DNA from 2 places in the Mycobacterium sp. IDUB_19 genome. Region 2 is predicted to be linked to the other one. Evidence: predicted binding sites of a transcription regulator. Region 2 holds the regulator's gene; the other holds the start of a gene.
The links. The regulator LexA, encoded in region 2, represses DNA repair genes until DNA is damaged. The targets are predictions, from matches to a motif close to CGAACANNTGTTCG.
Positions count from the first base shown of each region.

Region 1 (3,330 bases), on a different contig from region 2:
AGCCCGAGCCGGTTCTCGGTGATCAGCGTCCGGCCCTTGCGGGCCAGCACCCGCACCGCCTCGTCGTCGACCAGCTTGCGCCGAAGCTCATCGCGCTCCTCGGGATCCTCGGGTGCGGTGACCAGCCGACCCTCGCATTTGGACACCACTTTGCTGGTGACCACCACGACATCGTTGTCTCGCAGCCATGGCGCGGCGGCGGCCACCGCGGCACCGAGATCGTCGCCGGGGCGGAATTCGGGAAGCCCGGCGACGGGCAGGATCTCGATCGCCGCGGCGGTGCCATGCTCTTTCGGAGAGCGGGTCACGGCACCACGCCCGCAACGTCCAGTCCGGCCCGCACCATTTCGGCCGTCGCCTTCGGGTCGCTCATCAGCAGCGGCACCGAGCGCACCGCGACGCCTTCGATTTCCGCGTGGTCGCTCTCGTGCACCAGCCAGCAATCCAATATCCCGGTGGTTGCGCGCGCCCCGTAATACCTACCGACCGCTTCGGCAGTGGACTCGACCCCTATCACCTCGAGGCAGGCATCCGCCATGCCGCGCAATGGCTTTCCACCGATGATCGGCGAGTAGCCGACGACCGGCGCGGACGCCGCCCGCAGCGCGCCGCGAATGCCGGGGACGGCCAGAATCGCGCCGACGCTCACCACCGGATTGGACGGCGCCAGCAAGATGATGTCGGCCTCGCCGATGGCCTGCACCGCTTCAGTTGTGGCGCTGGCCGTTTCAGCGCCGACGAACGCGAAGCTGTGGGTGGTCACGTTGGCCCGGTAGCGCACCCACCATTCCTGGAAGTGGATCGCGCGCCGGCTGTCGTCGGCGGGATCGGTGATCACTACGTGTGTTTCGCAACGGTCGTCACTGGCCGGCACCAACCGCGCGCCCGGTTGCCAGCGGTCGCACAGGGCCGTGGTGATCTGCGACAGCGGGTAGCCGGCGCCCAGCATCTGGGTGCGTACGAGATGCGTGCCAAGATCGCGGTCACCCAGTTGGAACCAATCCGGCTGCATACCGTAACGCGCCAATTCCTCTTTGGCGTGCCAGGTTTCGTCGCGGTGGCCCCATCCCCGATCGGGGTCGACGCCTCCACCTAAGGTATACATGCAGGTGTCCAAATCCGGACAAACCCGGACCCCATGGATCCAGGCATCGTCGCCAATGTTGACGACGGCAGTCAGCTCGTGGGCCTCGCCTGAAGTGTCGCGTGGCCCCTCGGTGCTGAACCGACCCAGCCCGAGTAACTGTTGAACACCCAGCAGGAACCGGGCGCCGCCGACCCCGCCGACCAGAACGGTGACCTTCACATCGCACGACAGTACCGGCCCGCGATGGTCCGAAATCGACGACCACAACCAACAGTTGGGAGCGGTTGTGATGGACACGCCGAAGGGGCGAAATAACAGAAACGCCGGAATTTGATCACGAGATGGTATGGAAATGCGCCGAAACGCTTGACCCGGCAGATTAACCCGTGTCTAATCACATCAGTGTCATTTCCCGGTTGGCCGGCCGGTTCCGGTGTCGCAGACCGAGATTCGATCACTTGTTCGAATTGTCTGTTACATCAGAACAGCGGGAAACAAACCACTCTCTCAAACAAGAAGCTGAGGAGGCGTACGACGCATGTCTTACGAGCACCTGTGGGGCATCATGCCAAGCACTGAGCACGCCGCGATCAGCTCCTCGTCGGCACCGATCATCCGGCCGCACTTGACCGTGGTTCCCGATGCGCCAGTCGCATTCGAGCCCGAGCCGTTGCCGGAACCCGAACTCACTCCGGACCAGTGGCAGGACCGCGCGCTGTGCGCGCAGACCGACCCCGAGGCTTTCTTCCCGGAGAAGGGCGGATCGACCCGCGAGGCGAAGAAGATCTGCCTGGGTTGCGAAGTGCGTCATGAATGCCTGGAGTACGCCCTGGCGCATGACGAGCGCTTCGGTATCTGGGGTGGCCTCTCCGAGCGTGAGCGCCGCCGCCTCAAGCGCGGCATCATCTGAGAAGAACCCTGTCCAGTTATTCGTCTTCGATCGTCGGGTCGATGACCGTGGGTTCAACGTCGAGATAAATGGCCACCTGAGCCACCAGAATCTCGTGCAGTAATTCGCCAAGTTCGACGGTGTCTTTGGCGCGCCGTTCGATGGGCTTGCGAAACAACACAATTCGCGCGCGTGTCGAATTGCCTCGGACGTCCACCCCGGCTGGGATCAAGCGGGCCAGTGCGATCGGTCCGTCGGCGACGACCTCGGGGGGCCACTGCACGCTGTCGGGATCCTTGGCAGCGATGCGGGGAATTTCGTCGACTGCCACGTCGAGTTCGGCCACTCGCGATTGCCAGCGCCGCTCGATGGGTTCGTAGGCTTCCAGCACCGCCATGTCGAATCGCTCGGCCCGGCTGCGCCATCCGGGCACCGTCGGCGGCAGCAAAGGTCCGCGCATATCGCGCCCCCGTCGAGTTGCCCGGTGCCCAGGCGTTCGGTCCGACGGCCGCCCGTTCCGCGGGAAACTGCGCCAATCACCCACGCGCCGATGGTAACGGTTGAACATCGTGCGTCGAACGGATGCGCGTGTCCGGCGCTTCGGCGGCGTTTCCGCACGATAGCCTTTCCGACGTGAACGTTCCCCGTCGCTGCTGCCGGCCCGGGTGCCCGCATTACGCCGTGGCGACCTTGACGTTCGTCTACTCGGACTCAACGGCAGTCGTAGGACCACTCGCGACCGCGCGCGAACCGCATTCGTGGGATTTGTGCGTCGGCCACGCCGGCCGGATCACGGCGCCCCGAGGATGGGAGCTCGTGCGCCACGCCGGGCCCCTCAATTCGGAGCCCACCAATCCCGATGAAGACGACCTGGTCGCCCTTGCCGACGCCGTGCGCGAAGGCAGTCCGGGCGAGGCGGCGGTCTCGTACGGGGGCGGAACCGGCATGCCGTTGAACGGCTTTTCGGACCAGCATCTGCACCATGCCGGGGTCCAGGCCACCGCGCCCAGCAGCAGTCTGCTCGCGCCGTCCGAGAAACGCTCCGGACGCCGCCGTGGACATCTGCGGGTGTTGCCCGATCCGTCCGACTAGGGCCGCGGGGCTTGTTCCAAACCGTTTGGAACCGTAACTTCTGCGGGCCGATAGGCTGACGCCAAGAGGCAGATCAATCCATGGCGTCAAGGAGGCCCCGCATGTCTCGGCCCGCCGCGACTGTCCACCGTGTCATCAAGGCTTATGACATCCGTGGGCTGGTCGGCGAAGAGATCGACGAGTCGCTGGTCGCCGACATCGGAGCCGCGTTCGCCGCGTTGATGCGTGGTGAGGGCGCGCAACGAGTGGCGATCGGATACGA
Region 1 is NZ_JBVAXR010000038.1:8,628-11,957, forward strand. Features, by position in the region: gene ACZY0B_RS22540 (coenzyme F420-0:L-glutamate ligase) at 1-308, opposite strand, end outside; gene cofD (2-phospho-L-lactate transferase) at 305-1,306, opposite strand; gene ACZY0B_RS22550 (WhiB family transcriptional regulator) at 1,653-1,997, shown strand; gene ACZY0B_RS22555 (metallopeptidase family protein) at 2,014-2,436, opposite strand; gene ACZY0B_RS22560 (DUF3499 domain-containing protein) at 2,610-3,068, shown strand; gene ACZY0B_RS22565 (phosphomannomutase/phosphoglucomutase) at 3,170-3,330, shown strand, end outside.
Region 1: a site for LexA is predicted at 1,539-1,552, ahead of cofD (2-phospho-L-lactate transferase). Genes of this name have one in related genera too.

Region 2 (3,330 bases):
GTCACCGTCGACGCGGATTGAACGACCAAGCGCGGAAACCTCTTTGGCGGTCGGCGTCAATCCGACCGACGTGGTGGCCAGCTCGATGTCAATGACATCGCCGGTCACGGAAAAGGAGCCGACCTCGATTTCGGTGACGCCGCTGGGGTGTGCCAGAACCAGCTCGACGTGGCCGGCTTCCGGCACCCGAAGGTAACCGGTCTCGGCGTGCAGCGGTTTGCCGTCGGCTACCGCTTTGGTCTTCTGCGTATAGGCCAGGAACGGCTTGCCCACATGGGAAAACACAACTTCTTCGAGATACTCGAAGGGCTGGATTGTCGGATATTCCCCCGCACCACGACCGGCCCAGGTGCCGAGCAGCGGCGCGAGCGCCTCGAGGTCGGGATGCAAGTCGCCAGGCATACGGGTCAGCTCGGTGTCGCTACTTTGCGATGCTTGCGAAGCGCCGCGATCTCGCGTTCGAAATCGTCGGCCGAGGAAAACGACCGGTATACCGACGCGAAGCGCAGGTACGCCACCTCGTCCAGGTCACGCAGCGGCCCGAGGATCGCCAGGCCCACCTCGTGACTGGGAATCTCCGGCGAGCCGGCGGCACGCACGGTGTCTTCCACCTGCTGGGCCAACAGATTCAGCGCGTCCTCGTCCACCTGACGGCCCTGGCACGCGCGGCGCACCCCTTTGACGACCTTTTCGCGACTGAACGGCTCGGTGACTCCGCTGCGCTTGACCACGGCCAGCACCGCGGTTTCTACCGTGGTGAAACGTCGCCCGCACTCCGGGCACGACCGGCGGCGCCGAATGGCTTGGCCTTCATCGGTTTCCCGCGAGTCAATTACCCGGGAATCGGGATGTCGGCAGAACGGACAATGCATGACCGCTCCTTCGCTGTGCCGGCATCTCGCAGAACACTCCGAGCGTACCCGCGCGCTCCCCGCCGGGCTAATGTAGCCGCGACACGTGCGCTGATACCAGCGCGAGAACTGAGCAGCGTTGGCGTAGAGCGGTTTTCGGAACTACGCCGCGGCGCCGTCAGCCGACCGGCGCGATCAGGGTCTGGCCGGCGGCCAGTGACGGCGAGTTCAGGTTGTTGAGTTCGCGGATACGGTCGGCGACCTGGCGGGCCGGCGCTTCGGGCGCCACCCGGTGTGCGACGTCCTGGAGGGATTCGCCCGGCTCGACCTGCACGACGGACAGCCTGTCCGGTACGGGAGCGGCCGCGGCGGCGGAGTCCCCGTTGGCGAGCTGACCGAGATTCGCGACCAGGCCCAGCCAGAGCGTGATGATCCCGGCCATCAGGGCCAGGCCCAACGTCGTCCCCAGCGTGGCCGGACGCCGGCGATGCGGCGCGGCCGACATCGCTACGCCGGTACCGCGGTAGCGCATCGGGGCGCCGACCGGCCGCGACTGCACGGACCGGCGCGCCCGCTGCGCGCGTTGCTGGTCGTAGCGAGGCCGCGCGAGGAACCCATCGCTGGGGCGCCGCACGTTGCTGGTCCGCGGTGAGACTGTGTGCATGAGCGTCATGTGCGTTCCTCCGGTCAACTAATCCTCGCTCGTGTGTTCGACAGTATCGCTCGTGTGTTCGAAATCCGAACATTTGAGCGAAGCGTGTCGCACGAGCAAAACGCTAGACCACGCCACCGACAGGACTGCTGGGTTGCTAGTACCGTCATGTCGCGCGAATACCCGATCTTCTCGAAAGTTACACACTTGTGATTCGCCAGTCCTAGGGACTTTGGGGCCAGTCCTGGGGCCTTTAGGCCCAAGTCCGCCGGATTGCGACACGCTAGTCGAACACATGTTTGATTCGCGGCTTCAAGGGGGCTACATTCAGTGCCATGAGCGACAGCAACAACACCTCAGCCGCCGGCCCCGAAGGCCGGTTGCATTCCGTGGATTCATCGCTTACCCAGCGGCAACGCACCATCCTGAACGTCATCCGGGAATCGGTGACCACCCGCGGATATCCGCCGAGCATCAGGGAGATCGGCGATGCCGTCGGCCTGACATCGACGTCCTCGGTGGCTCACCAATTGCGCACCCTCGAGCGCAAAGGGTTTCTGCGCCGCGACCCCAACCGCCCCCGGGCCGTCGATGTCCGCAGTGCCGACGACATCGCGACGGCCGCTGCGGTCACCGAGGTCGCCGGCTCCGACGCGTTGCCGGAACCCACCTACGTCCCCGTGCTCGGGCGCATCGCGGCCGGTGGACCGATCCTGGCCGAAGAAGCCGTCGAGGACGTCTTCCCGCTCCCCCGCGAGTTGGTCGGCGAGGGCACGCTCTTTCTGCTCAAAGTGGTCGGCGACTCGATGGTCGAAGCCGCGATCTGCGACGGCGACTGGGTCGTGGTGCGGCAGCAAAACGTCGCCGACAACGGCGACATCGTCGCCGCCATGCTCGACGGTGAGGCCACCGTCAAGACGTTCAAGCGCGCGGGTGGTCAGGTGTGGCTGATGCCGCACAACCCGGCGTTCGATCCCATCCCCGGCAATGAGGCGACCGTGCTCGGCAAGGTCGTCACGGTGATCCGCAAGGTCTAGCGCCGCGAGGTCCGGCGTCTAGTCGGCCTTGATGAAGCCGTTGACCAGCGCGGCTTCCTCACTGGACAGGAAGACTTCGGCGAGCGTGTCGTGGTAGAGGTCGCTGTCCGGGGTGTAGTACAGGCCGAAGCGAGCGCTCGCCTTGATCGGATAACCGTCGGGTATCTGATACGGGTCATCCAGCGGCAGGTGGATCGTCGGACGCCCGGCCGGGCTTAGTGCCGCGAGGGCGGCTGTCGGTTCGAAATCAGACTCGTCGTCGGCATCCGCGGCTGCGTGCCGTCCGCCTCTCGGCGCGGCGTCGGCTGCTGCGCCGACCACGGCGGCCAGGCCGGCGGCGGAGGCAGCGCCGGACGCGGAGCCGCCCGCGCCGGCAAGATCCGGCGGCGTGTGCGGCACGGCGACATCGGGATACGCGGACTCCGCCGCGTCGTCGGCATACGCGTCGTCGGCAAAAGCGTCGTCGGCATAGGAGGCGTCGGGGTGGGCGTCCGGCGGGGTGTGCGGCACGGCCATGTCGGGATAGGCCGCCTGGTCATCGTCGACCCCCGGATAGCCGGCCTCCGCATACGCGACGTCTTCCTCGGCGGCGTCTGGGTAGGCGGCTTCCGGGACGCCGGCATCGGTGTATTCAGCGTCCGGATCAGCGCGCTCCGGCACCTCGACAGCGTCCGGGTAGGCGGTTTCGGGAACCTCATCGCCATAGCCGGCCTCGGCGAGATCGTCCGCCGACACCACGGGGATGGAATCGGTGTCGACCGCGTCGGGATCTTGGTCGTCGACCCCTAAC
Region 2 is NZ_JBVAXR010000003.1:196,361-199,690, reverse strand. Features, by position in the region: gene ACZY0B_RS04715 (peroxynitrite isomerase) at 1-402, opposite strand, end outside; gene nrdR (transcriptional regulator NrdR) at 408-872, opposite strand; gene ACZY0B_RS04705 (LysM peptidoglycan-binding domain-containing protein) at 1,030-1,524, opposite strand; gene lexA (transcriptional repressor LexA) at 1,839-2,540, shown strand; gene ACZY0B_RS04695 (LGFP repeat-containing protein) at 2,559-3,330, opposite strand, start outside.